Regions from separate parts of the Peribacillus suis genome, predicted to be linked through region 1. Evidence: riboswitches for the same ligand, from Rfam matches in the RefSeq annotation. Region 1 holds a riboswitch; each other region holds the start of a gene.

Region 1 (4,495 bases):
GGATGGACACCGATTGCCAAGACCATTTCGGAAACAAAGAAAGATTTTGAAAAAGCGGGTTCAGAAGGTCAAAATATCATTTATGTCGTCAGCGATGGAATTGAAACCTGCGACGGTGATCCAGTGAAAGCAGCTAAAGACTTGCATGATTCCAATATTGAACCAGTGATTAACATCATAGGGTTCGATATGGATAGTGAGGGGCAAAAACAATTACGTGAAGTTGCTGAAGCTGGCGGAGGGAAATTCGAAATGGTCAATAATGCCGATGATTTCAATAAGATGTGGGATGAAGAGCGTAGAGATCTGTGGAACCAATGGTGGAATTGGGGCAATGAAAATTGGAGTACCGTTCGGGATGAACAAAATAAGAAGACATCGTCTTTACTTGATGAAAAAAACAGTTTTTCTAGGCTTTCCTCTGATGAAAGCAATCGCATGTATGAGGCTACGAGTTATTTAAAGGATAAGAAACAAATAAATTATGAGACTTGGGAGGAAGCTCGCAGTTTAGTCAAACAACGCCGTGAAATAATAAAAGAGTATTATGACGAAAAATATGAAGAATTGAACACGACAGTGAAAAATGAAGGGGAGGGTTTAAAAGAATCAATTAAAAAGAAAGAAGAAGAAATGAAAGAGAAATATAAAGATTAATAATCAAAGGGGCTGTCTAATAGCCCTCTTTCAAGAGGATTCATGCACAAAATAAAAGGCAGAAATGTTGTTAAATCAACGTTTCCGCCTTTTATTATATATACGATTTCGGCGTAATTACCCCTTTTGAGTGTGTCTTTATTTGAATAATTGCGGATATATGGTCTTTGCAGTTAGTTCTACGGCTTCTCCGATACGCGGTCCGGGACGTGACATGACGTCTTCGTTAAGCTGATATACTTGGTCTTCCTTCACGGCGCTGACATCTTTCCAACCTTTACGAGATTTGATTTCATCCACAGCATTGTCCACATAGCCTACGGTTGTAATGATGGCATCCGGGTTGCGCTTGACGACTTCTTCATCTGCTATTTTCGCCCAGCCCTTTTGGTCGGCAAAGATATTTTCGATACCGGCAGACGCCAAGATCTCTTGTTGGAAGGTTTCAGCTCCCGCTGTATAGATTTCCGGAGAAGGGCTGATTTCGAAATATGTTTTTTCTTTAGAATCGACACTTGCCACCTTTTCTTCAACATCTTTGATTTGTTTTTTTATGTTTTTGACTAGGTCTTCCCCTTTGTCCGTTACGCCCATGACTTTGGCAATTTGATCAATATCACTATATACATCATCAAAGGTCACTGCTGATTTAATAATGAAAATGGGGATTCCCGCATCTTCAAGCGGCTTTAATGCTGCTTCATCGCCTATTGTATAGGCAATGATAACATCCGGTTTCAAAGAGATGATTTTTTCGGAATTGATCGTCATCGAATCAGAGACACGCTCGACATCTTTAGCTTCCTCAGGATAGTTATCGAAATCCGTCGCTCCAATCACCTTATTCCCTACACCAAGGGCATATAAAATCTCCGTATTACTGGGTTGAAGTGAAATGACCGTTTCCGGAACCTTATCAAATGTGATTTCTTTTCCGCTATCATCAGTGACGGTATAGGATTTGACTTCTTCAGTTGTTGCAGGATCTTTTTTCTCTAGCGATTTCTGATCATCATTCGAGGCACATCCTGTAAGGAAAAGGGCGACCATCAGAAGGGCAATCCAACTGGATCTTACTGTTCTTATCATGTTTTATTCCTCCATTTTCTTTTTCATCGTTTTGGTTGGATAAGATTTGCTGATAAAGGGAATCTCTTCGCGACCCAGTTGTTTATTGACATAGACAGCCATCACGAATAGAACATTGGCAAGCAAATGAGCATAATCAAAAAGTATCGCGGGCACATCTTTTTCCGTACTGACTTTATGCAAGGTACGGACGGATTTCTTGGCTTCACTACGGCAAGTATGCAAAATACAGGCTGCCGTCGATCCTTGGGGTAGCACAAATGTTTCGATGCGTTCTTCCACTTCCGCGACATAATAGTCATAGATTTCACTTAGGCGGTTTAGACCGTCTTCGGTTATGGCCAATTTCCCCCGGGCAGAACCATTTAAATGATAAGCCATCGGCAACAGTTCCATTAAATCCCTGTAGACTTCAGGAATCTCTTTCGTGAACGACGCTGCCAGTCCCATTTGAGTCGTCAATGAATCGGTGCGAATTTCATAATCAACGCTTGAAACTGATTCGCGCATAAATGGGTAGCATAAAAAGCGGGCATCCTTCTTTGCCATAATTTTTCCTCCTTTTTAATAATGTGAATGACCTTCGTATTGCTTTTCGGCGCAAAAGAAAAAGCCGACCAAAGGTATTGGTCGGCAAACAATCATCTATGTATCTCGAACGGAAAAAAAGATGGAAGATTGCCGTACAATCCTCCTAACTTCCGAAGAGCAAAATACGATAAAAAAAAGGCAGGTCTCCTGGCTCGTGCATCATTTTACTCTAAGAACCTTCCCATTTGGATTGAATGAATGGTATCGTGCGTGCGGATTCATTCACAAACAGTGGCATATTTCTTATTTCATTAGCACTTACAGTTGCGGAAACAGCTTCGGTTTTACACCGAATTCCCTATTAAGCTGACAAGTCAGCACCTATTTTCTGCAAGGTTTATATTCACTTAGTACCAGTCTATCATAATTAATTACTTAAATAGTGAAAAAATTTCAAGAAATCTCTTTTATAGGGGTATTATTCTAGTAAACTCACTTTGTAAGGATAAATTGGAGGTTAATGTAAAATGGGTGTCGAATAAATAAGGGTTAAGCATGAGTGATTTACATAATCATGGGAGGTAGAGAATGGTTTATAAACAAGTGAATCAGAAACTGGATATGATTTTGGAAAACATTGAAAAGGTCATTATTGGAAAAAGAGATATAGCAGAACTAAGTCTTGTGGCGCTCCTTTCTGGTGGACATGTCTTATTGGAAGATGTCCCGGGCGTGGGGAAGACCGTCTTGGTCAGGGCGCTAGCGAAGTCCATCGGGGCGGATTTCAAACGGATTCAATTCACGCCTGACTTGCTACCGTCCGATGTAACGGGGGTATCGATTTTCAATCCGAAGGAACAAGAGTTCATCTTTAGACCGGGGCCAATCATGGGCCATATCATTTTGGCCGATGAAATTAATCGGACATCACCGAAAACGCAATCCGCCCTACTTGAAGGAATGGAAGAGGCAAGCGTGACGGTGGATGGTGTGACAAGGAAACTGGAACAACCGTTTTTCGTCATGGCCACTCAAAATCCAATTGATTACGAAGGCACATACCCACTTCCAGAAGCACAGCTAGATCGTTTTTTATTGAAAATGAAGATGGGGTATCCGGAAGTGGCAGAAGAGATAGAAGTGTTGCATCGGGCCCAATATACGGCTCCGATTGAAGAATTGGAATCCGTGATTTCGTTAGAGGAACTGATAGATTTGCAGATAGAGGCAAAGGCCGTGATCGTGGATGATACGATAAAGACGTATATCGTCGAGTTAGCCAATCAATCACGTAAGCATGAAAGTGTATATCTTGGGGTGAGCCCACGTGGATCGATTGCCCTAATGAAGGCAGCCCAAGCCTATGCGCTCCTAAAGGGAAGGGATTACGTTTTACCTGATGATGTGCAGCATTTGGTACCGTTCGTTTTTACCCATCGGCTAATCCTTAATCCGGAAGCGAATTACTCGGGGGTGAATGCTGACATGGTGATACATGAGGTAGTGGCTACGACGCAGGTACCCGTGAAGAGGGCCGTGACCTAATGCGGAATGTGCTTACCATACTGAAGAAAAACAGGAATGTCTGTGGGATCATAGTACTTATGCTCATTTCCTTTTGTTTTGCGATGTTTCAAGGCGGGTTTATCAGTTGGTTCATTTTCTATACCTTTTTGCCGTTCGGTGCGTACTCTATGATTCTGCTGTTTTATCCACTTCAGGCTTTTGAAGTGGAGAGAAGAATTAGTAAACACGAATGCCAGGCCGGAGAGTCGGTAGATATGACATTGGTATTCTCCCGGAAAAACAGACTGCCTCTTTTATATATGGTGGTAGAAGAGGATTTGCCGATGGAACTGGAAAAGAAAACATTGGTTTTTCCAGGATTTAAGCAATCCTTCCAATTGACATATACCCTGGAGAATCTGCCAAGAGGAGAACATGTCATCCAATCGGTTCGCTTCAAAATAGGGGACTTCTTTGGACTCTATGAAAAAGAAGCGACAGTGCATGCCCCTTTAAAACTCACCGTTTTCCCGGCTTATCAGGAGTTGAATTATAAACAGTTGGAGCATGTCTTCGATCAAGGACAAGTTGGTACGACGAAAAAAATACAGCGGGAACATTCGGTCGTGTCCGGAATCAGGGAGTATCAGCCGGGTGATCAATTATCCTGGATAAATTGGAAGGCAACGGCCCGAACAAGTGAAATCATGAC
Region 2 (4,495 bases), 610 kb from region 1:
TACATTTATTGTAAGTAAATTAGAAAATAAAGGATGATGAGTTTTTCCAAAAAAATGATTGGGGTGGAAAGTCATGCTGGAAATGAAAACGATAAATGATGTGGTTTGCGTAAAAGGGACACCGGAAGGAAACAAATCAGGCATGAGCGTGAATGTGTTCTTAACCGATGGCATGTTAGTTGATACGGGGGCAAAAATCTTGTTGAAGGAACTTACTCCATTCTTTGAAACCGCTGATTACGATATGGTTGCGCTGACGCATTATCATGAGGACCATACGGGTGGGGCCGCATGGATACAGGAACATAGGAACGTTCCCATCTATATTCATCCGATGTCCCTCGATATTTGTGCAAAGGATGCAGAATATCCCGATTACCGTAGAGTTTTTTGGGGAGATAGGGATGCCTTCAAGGCAGAACCATTAGGAGGGGTCGTCCATTCACGCACTCAAACATGGGAGCCAATCTTTACGCCAGGGCATTCGAGGGACCATATGGTTTACCTGAACCATAGTAATGGCATGCTGTTTTCGGGTGACCTGTTTGTAACGCCGAAAACGAAGCTAGTTTTAAGGGAAGAATCTATCCCGGTCATCATGGAATCCATCAAGAAACTGCTTCAGTATGATTTTAAAGAGGTCTTTTGCTGCCATGCCGGATATGTCCCGAACGGAAAGGAAATGTTTGAAAGAAAGCTCAGTTACTTGGAAAATCTGCGCGGTGAAATTCTGCGTTTGCATGATCAAGGATTGGAAGTCCATGAAATTCAGCAAAACGTGTTGCCTAATCGGTATCCGCTTATCGAGATATCCGGTCATGAATGGGATTCGGAGCATATCATTACATCGATCCTGAAAGAGAGTAGGGTGTATTCAGAGGACAGGAAGAAATGATGAATAAGAGGAAAGAGGATAGATAGGGCCCAAGAACAAGGCAGGAGCCTCATTGTAATCCTAGTGAAAATTTGATACAGTTAAACTGAAAAATAGTATTTCGTCTAGAAATGGGTGCAGATAAGAAAGTGTAGCTTATCTGCTTAAAAGGGAAGTCGGTTAGAATCCGACGCTGTCCCGCAACTGTAAATGAGAGCGATTCGAAGGAATGCCACTGTCTTTTTTGCAAGAAAAGATGGGAAGGTTCGAAAAGCGATGATCATGAGCCAGGAGACCTGCCCGTTTTTAGCACAACGCCAGAAACCTACGAGGATAGGGGGTGTTAAGTGCGAAAAATTAGCAAGAACATGCTTTCTTATTTTTGTAGAAAAATGGGGAATCATGGTCATTTTTGTTATGTTTCGTTTGCACTCTAACAACTTCTGAATGGGAAGTTGTTTTTTGTTTTTTACAAGTCCATATTGGACAATATTCAAAAAGAATCCTGTTAATTAGACAGGACAGCTATCATAGGGGGCCATATCATTGTTTGGTACAGTTGAGCATTTTACGGACTATTTAAAAGCGCAAATCATGCGTAACTTTTGTGTGGAAGAAATGATATCTTTAGATGATTGCCGAGCAAGCTTGATTGAGGAAATCCAGGTTCATGGCAAAAACGTAGAAGATAGGAAAGAATACGAAGCAAATCTTGAAAGAGCCTTTAGCCAAGTGAATCTAGAAATATTCGGCTATCAAGAAATCAAGTAAAGAGCCGCCCATAAGGGAAGCCCTTGTTTTCAATCTTTATTGATGTTCGGTTCCGTTTCATCATGAAAGTCATGGGCTTCCTCAATGTTCAAGGTGTCCGCGGCTTCATAGACGTTTCCGCCAGCAAGTCCTTCATTGATGATACGATCGATATCGAGATATACAGAATCCTTACCGTCATACTCGGTATCCTTCAGAAATGTAATCTTTTCTTTATCCAAATGAAATCCCTCCTTGGCTTTTTATTAGTGTTAGCCAAAGAGGGATTCTTTATTCTATTTAGTCGTACACGTGGTACACCATTAAATCATGAATCATGCCCTTGAGTTTTTCTTCCTCTGACTCTACAGGCGGATTGGTTAACCACTCAATGGACCCATCTTTATGATAGAGGGCTTGGACGGCCAATTTATTGAAGTAAAAGGAAATCTTCCAGCCAGGTAAATTCTTGTGCAACGGCTTCCATTGAAAATGCGTAATCATATGTATAACCTCCATATCGCTGTTTCTCATTTCATTATAATGGAAAAAGCAGGATGGAGGTTATTTTCTTATGTGATTCGGAAAAGTTAATTCAATGAACAGGTTTTTTAAATGTAGTAGGCGGCTCGCTTCAATTTCCTCTTCATCAAATTGCATGGGTTTTGAATTGACTTCATAAATGAATAGAGCACCGGATGTATCTTCCCCGATATCAATGGAGAATTCCCCAAGAAAGCCAAACTTCCTGGAGAGGATGATTCCACATCTTTGCGCAATGTTCGCCAACTTCCTGTTTAACGGCCTCGTTTGTAGCTGCTGATAGGGAAAAAGCTTTCCCCCCCTTGGTGTATGGGTTGTGATTTCCTGGGTTTGCGACATCCTCACGCCCTTGCCGGTCACTTTATAAAACCCATTTTCATAATGAACAAGAATACGGTAATCGTATCGGTGTCCATTCAGTTTCTTTGGAATGACCGCTCGTTGGGCCAGATACCCCCTCTTTTTGAGCGACGCCTTATTGGCTTCCCAAAACGCGGAGAAATCAGAATACAATTCCTGATGTTTCAGGCTATTGAATTGGAGGGTGCCATCAGGTTTTTCTAGCAGGGTGTAGATGCCCTTACCTTGGCTTCCTTTGCATGGTTTCAAATAAATATGTTTGTGGAAATGTAAGAAGTCCGCTAGTTGGGTAGGGTCGGATAGGTCTATGGTCGATGGAAGATGGCGGGCTAGAGATCCATCTTCCGTCAATGCTTCGTACATCAAGTACTTATCTAAAAAATGAGGGTTGAATAAAGTGATACGATGTTCTTTAAAAAAGGAAAGGAGTTCTTGAAAACTTTCCGATGCTTCGAATCCCCTTTTGGGAATGCGATTATAAACGATATCGGGCAGTGGTAATTTTACCTCATTCCATGTGTTCGTTTGTGGAGAAAAGATGAAGCCTTTCATGTAGTTGGAAAGCAAGGATTCAACCGTGAATACATAGGCCAATATCCCATGATTCGATAAATATTGAGATAAATTCTGAAAAAGTGTCAAATTCCCCCCTATACCTGATTCCTTCTTTGGATCTAGAGAGGTCAAGATACCAACGACTAGCACCCGGTTTCCCGGAAATAAAGTAATCGGAAAAAGTGTCTGATCCTGGGTGTCCTGCTTAAAAGGGATTTCCTCATTCGCGGCTCCCGCATATAGCTGCATATCTTCCTCGTTATGGCTCCATCTCTCAGAGGGAACATCATAAAAAATGTTCATTTCTGTGTACCAATCGTTTGTGAAATCGTCTGTTCGGTAAGATAAATGGCATAATCAAGGCTGAGCTTCCTGGTTAAAAGTTCAAATTCCTTTAACTTTGGATGGGAAAAGATAGAACGGCCTGGTTTAGAATTAGCTTCGAACATCCATACTTGCCCTTTTTTATCCAATCCGAAATCGAAGCCGATTTCTCCTATGATGCCATCTAGGTGCTCCTCGATGCTTTCACTTAATATAAGAGCGGCTTCTGATAGCTTTTCCTCGATCCGTTTAGCTTCTTCGTCATCTCCGTATAGTTCGGCAACCGTCTTGATGACCCCGCCGCTTTTAATATGGGTCGTCACACTGCCAGCCCCGGAAACTTTTGCGGCGATGGCCGTCACTTGCCAAACCCCATTGCTGTCCTTGTTCGTATGGACCCTGAAATCCACTGGCCGCTTTGAAGAGCGGATTAACGGGATGCCTTGTTGAACGATCAGGTTCTCAAGCGGTCGATTATGAAATACATGTTTGAGGATGGATTCGAGTGTGGAAAACTTTTGTAATTTGTTTTCCTGTTCCTCATTTTTATACCGGCAATAGTAGACATTTTCATGCTTATCATACAGAATTTGATGAATGCCGAGGCCAAGGCTACCATGAATGGGTTTGATATAGACTTGGCGATAATGCGACAGAAGCGTCTCGACGACGGATAGAGATTGAAAAGGGTAGGTCTCCGGTAAAAATGGCAAAGCCCGATCATCCGCATTCAACCGTTCGTAAACATCCCATTTATTGAAGAAACCAGGATTGTACCAAGGAATCTTATATTCCTTTTGGAACTTTTGCTTCACTTCCTTTGGCCCCTCACGGTTTTCCGTCATTCGGTTGGGAAGCCGGTCATATACGACGTTGGGAAAAGGGAATTCATTGATCTGCCAGTTTTCCTTCTCATATACATATCCTTTAATCGTTTCTTGATCCCAATTGATGACATTCTCACCGAAAACAAAGGGGATACAACCGGTTGTTTGACTGAGAGAAAGTAATTTCGAAAAAAAGCCGGAACGTTCCCCAAGCGGTTTATTGGAAATGCCTGTGAAGCCTGATGAGAAAATTCCAATGAGC
Region 3 (4,495 bases), 460 kb from region 1:
CCAATCATCCTTGTCGGCATCTTGATTTTATATTCACTACGCTGGAGAATCAATTTACTGACCTTACCTGAGGATGAAGCAAAATCGCTAGGTATCCCGGTCACTAGATTGAAGTGGACGGTCATTCTTGGTGCGACGTTAATTACGGCTTCATCTGTAGCGATAGCCGGTATCATCGGCTGGGTAGGACTGATTATCCCTCATGTGGCAAGAATGCTCGTCGGGAACAACAATCAACTTGTCTTACCGGTATCCCTATCGATTGGTGGTGCCTATTTACTCCTGATCGATAACCTGGCACGTTCTGTAACGGCTACGGAAATTCCGCTATCGATATTGACAGCCATTATCGGCGCACCATTTTTTGCGATTCTACTTAGAAAGACAGGAGGTGGTTGGTCATGAAAATCGAGGTGCAGGGAGGGAATTTTTTCTATGCTAAAAAAAGAGAGAAAGCTCCTTTTCTTTACCAGACCGACATTGACTTTTCGTTGAATGACGGAGAAATCATGGCGATCCTTGGCCCGAACGGTGCCGGTAAAACCACGATGCTGAAGTGTATTACCGGCCTTCTTGATTGGAAAAAGGGTCAAACGCTCATCGACGGAAAGCCGCTTACTGCGCTATCACGCAAAACGATCTGGAAACGAATCGGTTATGTTCCTCAGGCACATAAAATGGTTTTCGGATTTACTTTGGAAGAGCTTGTCATTATGGGAAGGGCGCCTTATATCAGTACGCTGTCCCAGCCTTCTGCAAAGGACCGGGAGGCTGCCATCGCTGCTCTTGAAATGGTTGGCATTGCTCACCTTGCCAAAAAGTCCTGTAATTCCGTCAGTGGTGGGGAATTGCAGCTGGCCTTGATTGCCCGGACGCTTGTATCGGACCCGGATGTATTGATTCTTGATGAGCCAGAATCGCATCTTGATATTCAAAAGCAAATCGTGATTTTACAGACACTAAAGCGGTTATCGAAAGAGAAGAACATTTCTTGTATCATAAACACGCATTATCCGAACCACGCATTCTACTTGGCTGACCATGTTTTAATGACTGCCAAGGAAAAGCGTGTGGTGTATGGCGAAGTCCGCGAAGTGATGACGGAAGCCCGGATGAAAGAGTACTTCGGAATCGAAATGAAGAAAATCATTTATGAGGAAGAGGATGACTTTTTGATTGAAACGATGGTGCCGAAAGATCTAGGTCTTTTACGTGATCAAAGTACATGCCGTTTTAATAGTGACATCTAAAGCTATAGAAGGCAGCCATGTGATGGTTGCCTTTTTGCGTTCCAAATCTTAATTTAAAGTAATCTGAAATATCATATAATACGATTTCCTAAATGGTGTATAATGAAAGGCAGTGAAATTATATACATATGAACAATTTGGTGTCTGTAAGGACTTGAAAGGGAAGTTGGTGAAATGCCAACGCGGTCGCGCCACTGTAAATGGGAGTTAACGGATGTATACCACTGTATGAATAATATGGGAAGGTGCCGTTAGCAATGACCATGAGCCAGGAGACCTGCCAAAATTGTACACCGGTAACCACGCGGATGGGGAGGTGTGTGGCAGAGCTATGTCCCTTTTTTGTTCCGTTGCCATACATGCATCCTCCGTTTTGATGGGGGATGCTTTTTTGTATGTCTTTTGATATTCGCAACACATGTGTGAAGGTCCAGAAATGAACTCAAAAATGATGGAGGTTTTAAGATGAGGAAGATATATAGTTTCATGCTTGTGATGGGATTGATGGTCGGTACACTGGTTGGCTGTAGCGATGCCTCCCAGGATAGAACAGGAGAAAACCAGTCGACAAAACAAGCTGTTAACCAGGGCTTCCCGCTTTCGTTACAAGATGCAGTGGGTAACCAAGTCACCATCGAGCAGAAACCAGAAAAAATTGTTTCATTAATCCCAAGTAATACAGAAGCGGTCTTTGCGCTAGGTTCGGGTGAGAAAGTGATTGGAGTGTCTGAAAATGACAATTACCCGGAAGAAACGAAAGATATTCAGAAGATAGGTGGAATGGAAATAGATACAGAGATGATTTTAGCCTTGCAGCCTGATATCGTTCTTGCTCATGAGAGTGCCCATAATTCCAAAGAAGGAATCCAACAGCTTAAGGATGCGGGTATTCCAGTTCTAATCGTGAATGATGCCAAAAGCTTTAAAGAAGTGTATACGTCTATTGAGATGATTGGAACGGCAATAGGGGAACTGGATAAGGCAAAGGAAATCGTCAAGACGATGCAGACCAAGCTGGAAAAGATCAAAGAAAAGGCTAAGGCAATCAAGAGTGAGGATAGAAAAAGTGTTTTTGTAGAGGTTTCACCGTCACCTGAAATCTATACAACGGGAAAAAATACTTTCATGGATGAAATGCTGGACATCATTTCAGCGGATAATGTCGCAGGTGAATTGGATGGCTGGGTAAAACTCGATGAAGAGTCGATGATAGCGGCCAACCCGGATGTCATCATTACAACCTATGGTTATTACACAGGAGATCCAGTCAAAGAGGTAACGGGAAGAAATGGATGGGCCGACATTCAGGCAGTTAAGAATGGTGAGGTTTTCGATGTCCATTCAGATATTGTCACTCGTTCCGGTCCTAGGCTTATAGAGGGAGTAGAGGAACTTGCCAAATCAGTCTATCCGAACGTATTTAAAAACTAAACGGGCATTGGCCTATGTATTTGCCCTATCATTTTTGGTTATTTCGATATTGATCGGTATTTCCTTAGGATCGGTTTCCGTTCCGATACCAGTGCTTTTGCAAATCATTGGCAAGGAAGTCCTTCATTTGCCCCTGGCCATGGAACCGGATGGGACACTGACGAATATCGTGATGAACATCCGCCTGCCGAGGGTCGTGCTTGCAGGTTTGGTTGGGGCATCCCTTGCAATAGCAGGGGCAGCATTTCAGGGATTGCTCAGGAATCCCCTAGCTGACCCCTATACCCTGGGAATATCCTCAGGGGCTTCGCTTGGTGCAGTATTAACGTTGTTTTTGAATTTGTCACTGCCGTTTTTTGGCCTATATACACTGCCTACATTAAGCGTTCTTTTTTCATTGTTGACGATTTTTTGCGTATTGACCTTTGCAAGAAAAATGGATCGTTCCATGAAGGTAGAAACGATTATTTTAACCGGTATCATTTTCAGCTCGTTTTTAAGTGCTTTCATCTCATTGATGATTGCATTGACGGGTGAGGAGTTAAGGCAAATCATCAGCTGGCTGATGGGAAGTGTCTCGATGCGTGGTTGGAGTCATGTCACGATCATTTTGCCATTTTTCCTCCTTGGTTCTCTCGTTTTGATGATGAATACCCACGAATTGAATGCCATGACATTTGGGGAAGACCGTGCGAGGCACCTAGGCGTGAATGTTCAGCGGAGGAAGATGCTGATTCTGGTCGCCGGCTCGATACTGACAGGGGCTGCCGTTGCCGTATCAGGTACGATTGGCTTTGTAGGGCTGGTCATCCCCCATTTGGTCCGCAGGATTTGGGGGCCAGACCATACGCATCTGTTGCCATTATCATTGATTGTGGGAAGCGGATTTTTAATATTGGCTGATCTGGTGGCACGAACGATCATCGCACCGACAGAATTGCCGATAGGTGTTATTACTTCGCTTATCGGTGCGCCGGCATTCGCATTTATTTTATTAAAGAGACGGAGAGAAGGGTAGAAGTGTATGCTTGAAGTTAAAGGGTTAACAGGAGGATATGATAATAAAACGGTTTTGGACTCCGTCTCATTTGATGTGAAAAAAGGAGAATTATTCGGTATTCTTGGTCCGAATGGAAGTGGGAAAACGACGCTATTGGGGATGCTTAGCGGTATCCTGCCGTATCAGGCGGGAACCATCGATATTAAGGGGAAAGACCTGAAGGGATATTCGTCCAAACAACTGGCACAGGTCATCGCCGTTTTGCCGCAGCATTCCTCATTGGCTTTTTCCTATACAGTAAAAGAGACCGTTGTCCTTGGGCGATATGCCCATCAAACAGGGTGGTTTCATAGTTGGACGTCTGAAGACGAAGAAATCGTTCAACGCGTGATGATGCAAACGGGAGTGGCAGTCTTTCAGGAAATGCATTTTGAACGTTTGTCAGGCGGGGAAAGACAACGTGTTTTGTTGGCACAAGCTCTTGCACAAGAACCGGAAATCCTTTTTCTCGACGAACCGACGAACCACCTGGATCTGTCTTATCAAAAAGAACTTCTTGATTTGATGAGGAAAATGGCTAAGGAACAACAATTGACGATCATTTCAATTTTTCACGACTTGAACTTGGCTGGCTTATATTGCGATCGCCTGATGTTGCTTGAAAAAGGGCGAGTCCAAGTGATTGACGTGCCGAATGAAGTGCTTCAGCAGGAGCGGATTCAGGAGGTATATAGGACAAAAATCGAAAAACATCCTCATCCTGCCTTACCTAAGCCGCAAATGTTCATTGTACCCGAGAAGCATACAGGAGAGC
Region 4 (4,495 bases), 550 kb from region 1:
CAACATCAAATCCGGGGGACGAGGTCGGCTGTCCACTTTCGTCGCCGGGGCCTTTTTGTTAATCTTGATCGTGTTATTGAATGATGTCCTCATTAAAATTCCGATGGCCGCCCTTGTTGCGGTCATGATCATGGTTTCCATCGGGACGTTTGATTGGTCCTCCTTGAAGAGGCTCCGTATCACGCCTAAAACCGAGGCGATAGTCATGATCGTAACGGTTATCGTTGTTCTTTATACGCATGATTTATCCAAAGGCGTATTCGCCGGGGTACTCTTGAGTATGATTTTCTTCTCGGCTAAAATTTCAAAAGTGTCTGTCGAGAAAACAGCGGACAACCAGGATCGGCAAATCACTTATCGAATAAAAGGCCAGGTGTTTTTTGCATCGGTCCAAGACTTCATTTCGAAGTTTGATACGAAGGAAAAAGCAGATTCCATCATCATTGATTTTTCCAATTCGAAAATATGGGATGCCTCGGCTGTAGGCGCCGTCGAGAAAGTCATCTTAAAATACAGAGTACAGGGGAAAACGGTTCAAGTGCTCGGACTTGATCAGGAAAGTTCTCAGCTGCTAAAGAACCTCGCCTCATATGAAAAGTAAAAGGATGCATGGCTTCCCTGCATAAATTCTTGCTGAACCGCCAAACTAGAGTGAATGATACTCTGGATTGGAGGGAAAATCATGTCATCCGAACAGGATTATACTGCTGCAGATTTATCACCTGACCTTCTCAATGAGTTAAAACTCTTTGAAGGCAAAATACGTGAGGAATCAAACAAAGAGCTTATCGTGATTGCGTATGAAAAAGAGAAAGAAGCGTTGAATTGAAAAAAGGACTCGAAGACACTTTCAAAGTGGCATCGGGTCCTTTTTTTATTACTTAGCGAAGATATCTGTTAAAACTGGTACAATTTGTTTTTTACGTGATACGACGCCTTCCAATACAGCAATGTTCTTATTCAATGTTACGTTATACGCTTTCTCCACTGCATCCGCTGATGCTCCTAGAGCCAAGGCAACGGAATCATTCGTTAAGATATCCGTTACGACGAATAAGAATAAATCCAATTCTTTCGCGGCAATAACTGCATGAATCGCTGCTTCAATTTCTGATTGCTTTGCAAGCACTTCATTCGGGTCAACAGCATTCACTTGAGCAATCTCAACTTTTGCCGTTCCCATTGAAAATTCTTTTGCATCAAGTGTGATGAGCTGATCGATGGTTTTGTCACTCAAGTCAGCACCCGCTTTTAGCATCTCCAAGCCATATGTTTCAGCATTCACGCCGGCAATTTCCGCTAATTCCATAGCAGCTGCGACGTCTTGCTCTGTGCAAGTAGGCGATTTGAATAATAAAGAGTCGGAAATGATGGCTGAAAGCATAAGTCCTGCAATGGCTTTAGGCACTTCAATTCCGTTTTCTTTATAAATCTTATTTAAAATAGTAGCCGTGCAGCCAACTGGTTCTGCCCGGTAATATAAAGGATCACTTGTTTCGAAATTAGCGATACGATGATGGTCGATGACTTCCAATACGCGTACCTGGTCGATGTCTTCGGCACTTTGCTGGCGTTCGTTGTGATCGACTAAAATCACGCCATCCGCTTCCCCAGCCACTTTTTCAACAAGGCGGGGTGCTTCGAATTTAAATTGGTCCAACGCATATTGTGTTTCGCCATTCACTTCACCAAGACGAACAGGTTCAGCTTGGATGCCCAGCTGTTTTTTTAGGTCAGCATAAGCGATTGCTGAACAGATAGTGTCGGTATCCGGATTCTTATGTCCAAAAACTAATATTTTTTCCACGATTTTTTCTCCTTTTTCCTAAATGATTTGGCAGGGATTTTTCTTTTCATAATCAGAATCCCTAGTTTTGCTATGCAATTTATTTTAACACAAAAACCCTGACATTCCGCGATGGAATTTTGTATTCCTCCCTATATTCTTTCATCATCCTCTTCCTTTATCCGACCTTGTCAATAGATATGAATCAGTTTTTCACAAATATATATGTTGAATTATCAGCATGGATGGCTTACGATAATATAAGCATACATACTAGATATTGACTTTTATAACAACATAAATAACTATATATAGAATTATTAACCAAGGTGCCAGAGATGGCTGAAAAGGGAATCCGGTGTGAACCCGGAACTGTCCCCGCAACTGTAAATGTGACGAAATGAGAAAACCACTGTATAGCTCTCTATACGGGAAGGACTCAAAGTAGGATGATCATGAGTCAGGAGACCTGCCTGGTTTTTTCAAGTTTCTTATTCTTCGGGGATTGAGATGATGAAACGATAGTGTAATGGCTATTTTTTCATGGCTCTTTTATCCTATCGTTTGATCCGCTCAATTTATTGGGCGGTTTTTTTTTATTCGCGTACATTTAAGAGGAGGAACATTTATGACTCAAACATATAACCCTACCATAAAAGATGACACAGAAACAAATTCAATCCAGCTGGACATGTTATCCAAGGATTTCGAAGGCCGTCTTGATATGGAAAAGTTCAAAAAGCGTTTTACTAAATGGCTCGATCGAAATGGTGATGCTTCAGAAGAACAAACATCGAAAAAGTTGATCCAGCTTGCACTTGAAAGTGTCGATATCGATGCCCCGGACTGGACATTCGTCGCCGCAAGGGAACTATTGAATACCATGTATCGTGATGCCCAAAAGAACCGGGGCTATGAAGGCCGGAACTATGGACCTTTCTATGAATTGATTCAAGAACTCTCTCAGCAGCATGAAGGCCAACGTTACCCTGTTTATAAAGCAGAGCTTCTCGACTCCTACACAAAAACGGAAATCGAAGAATTGGGTTCGGTCATCGATCCGGAAAAAGATAAACTATTTTCATATATCGGAATCTATCTTTTGAATGATCGCTACTTGGCCCGTCCAAAAAAAGACAAGGTCTATGAACTTCCCCAGGAGCGCTTCATGATCATTGCCATGGAAATCATGAGACTGGAAAAAACGGAACACCGACTGCAGCTTGTTAAAGAAGCCTACTGGGCAATGTCGAACCTATATATGACGGTAGCGACCCCTACCCTCTCAAATGCCGGAAAGACACACGGGCAATTGAGCTCATGCTTCATCGATGCAATCGAGGATTCCATCGACGGAATTTATCAATCAAACTATGATGCCGCAAAAGTTTCCAAGTTCGGGGGCGGCGTTGGTCTATATGTCGGGAAAATCCGTTCGCTTGGTTCTGATATCCGCGGTTTTTCCGGTAACAGTTCAGGCACGACTCCCTGGATTCGCCTCTTTAACCAAACGGCCGTCAGCGTCGATCAATTGGGGCAACGTAAAGGCGCAATCGCCATCTATCTGGATGCGTGGCATAAGGACATCATGAGCTTCCTTGACTTGAAGACGCAAAACGGCGACGACCGCTTAAAGGCGCATGACATCTTCACGGGCGTCTGCATCCCCGATTTATTCATGGAAGCCGTGCGTGACCGGAAAGATTGGTATCTCTTCGACCCGCATACCGTGAAGCAAACCCTTGGGTTCTCCCTCGAAGATTTTTATGACGAGAAAAAAGGGGAAGGCAGTTTCAGGGACCATTACGCCCTTGCTGTAGAGGCGGCGGAGAATGGCATACTTCCAGGCTATAGTTTCGAGAAAATCAAAGCGATGGACATTATGAAAGGTATCATGATTTCACAATTAGAAGAAGGCGTACCCTATATGTTCTACCGGGACGAAGTGAACAGAAAGAACCCGAACAAGCATAAAGGGATGATCTATTGTTCTAACCTTTGTACGGAAATCGCCCAGAACTTAAGCCCTTCAACGATCACCGACGAATATGAAACGGAAGATGGCGATGTCGTCGTAGTTCGCAAAAGCGGGGATTTCGTTGTCTGTAACCTTTCTTCCATCAACCTGCCTCGCGCGGTGAACAGCGATGTATTGGAGAGACTGATCCCGATTCAGATCCGCATGCTCGATAACGTCATTGACGTGAATACCTTACCGGTCAAGCAAGCTTCCATTTCGAATAAACGCTACCGCTCCATCGGCTTAGGAACTTTCGGGTGGCATCATTTACTGGCGACGCAAAATATCTACTGGGAGTCCGATGAAGCCGTTCAGTACGCCGATACCTTATATGAGAAAATCGCTTATTTAACCATTAAAGCATCCAATGAATTGGCCAAGGAAAAAGGAACCTACCCATACTTCGAAGGGTCCGATTGGCAAACGGGGGAGTATTTCGACCTTCGTGACTATAGAGATCCAAAATGGTTGGAATTAAAAGAAGAAGTAAAGCAGTATGGTACACGAAACGGCTATTTAATGGCAATCGCCCCCAATTCATCGACTGCCAAAATCGGTCATTCCACGGATGGCATCGACCCGTTATATGAAATCGAGTTTTATGAAGAAAAGAAAAACTTCAAATTTAAAGTGACAGCGCCTGGATTGACGCCCACTACGTATGAATACTATAAAAAAACGCGCTTCCA

The links. Region 1 has a riboswitch for cobalamin ahead of AC503W_RS01830 (cobalamin adenosyltransferase family protein). Riboswitches for the same ligand answer to the same signal wherever they lie in the genome.
Region 2: it holds a riboswitch for cobalamin, as region 1 does, so the genes downstream of both, AC503W_RS04770 (hypothetical protein) here and AC503W_RS01830 (cobalamin adenosyltransferase family protein) in region 1, are expected to answer to the same signal.
Region 3: it holds a riboswitch for cobalamin, as region 1 does, so the genes downstream of both, AC503W_RS20165 (helical backbone metal receptor) here and AC503W_RS01830 (cobalamin adenosyltransferase family protein) in region 1, are expected to answer to the same signal.
Region 4: it holds a riboswitch for cobalamin, as region 1 does, so the genes downstream of both, AC503W_RS04450 (ribonucleoside-diphosphate reductase subunit alpha) here and AC503W_RS01830 (cobalamin adenosyltransferase family protein) in region 1, are expected to answer to the same signal.

What each region holds. Positions count from the first base shown of each region.
Region 1 is NZ_CM182019.1:358,241-362,735, forward strand. Features, by position in the region: gene AC503W_RS01820 (VWA domain-containing protein) at 1-657, shown strand, start outside; gene AC503W_RS01825 (ABC transporter substrate-binding protein) at 796-1,746, opposite strand; gene AC503W_RS01830 (cobalamin adenosyltransferase family protein) at 1,750-2,295, opposite strand; cobalamin riboswitch at 2,458-2,677, opposite strand; gene AC503W_RS01835 (AAA family ATPase) at 2,866-3,822, shown strand; gene AC503W_RS01840 (DUF58 domain-containing protein) at 3,822-4,495, shown strand, end outside.
Region 2 is NZ_CM182019.1:968,023-972,517, forward strand. Features, by position in the region: gene AC503W_RS04765 (MBL fold metallo-hydrolase) at 74-895, shown strand; cobalamin riboswitch at 991-1,192, shown strand; gene AC503W_RS04770 (hypothetical protein) at 1,421-1,645, shown strand; gene AC503W_RS04775 (hypothetical protein) at 1,675-1,866, opposite strand; gene AC503W_RS04780 (YheE family protein) at 1,925-2,128, opposite strand; gene AC503W_RS04785 (YheC/YheD family endospore coat-associated protein) at 2,189-3,331, opposite strand; gene AC503W_RS04790 (YheC/YheD family endospore coat-associated protein) at 3,382-4,495, opposite strand, start outside.
Region 3 is NZ_CM182019.1:4,114,870-4,119,364, reverse strand. Features, by position in the region: gene AC503W_RS20175 (FecCD family ABC transporter permease) at 1-405, shown strand, start outside; gene AC503W_RS20170 (ABC transporter ATP-binding protein) at 402-1,250, shown strand; cobalamin riboswitch at 1,372-1,549, shown strand; gene AC503W_RS20165 (helical backbone metal receptor) at 1,716-2,681, shown strand; gene AC503W_RS20160 (FecCD family ABC transporter permease) at 2,644-3,699, shown strand; gene AC503W_RS20155 (heme ABC transporter ATP-binding protein) at 3,706-4,495, shown strand, end outside.
Region 4 is NZ_CM182019.1:905,200-909,694, reverse strand. Features, by position in the region: gene AC503W_RS04465 (SulP family inorganic anion transporter) at 1-601, shown strand, start outside; gene AC503W_RS04460 (hypothetical protein) at 683-829, shown strand; gene AC503W_RS04455 (manganese-dependent inorganic pyrophosphatase) at 878-1,807, opposite strand; cobalamin riboswitch at 2,096-2,277, shown strand; gene AC503W_RS04450 (ribonucleoside-diphosphate reductase subunit alpha) at 2,415-4,495, shown strand, end outside.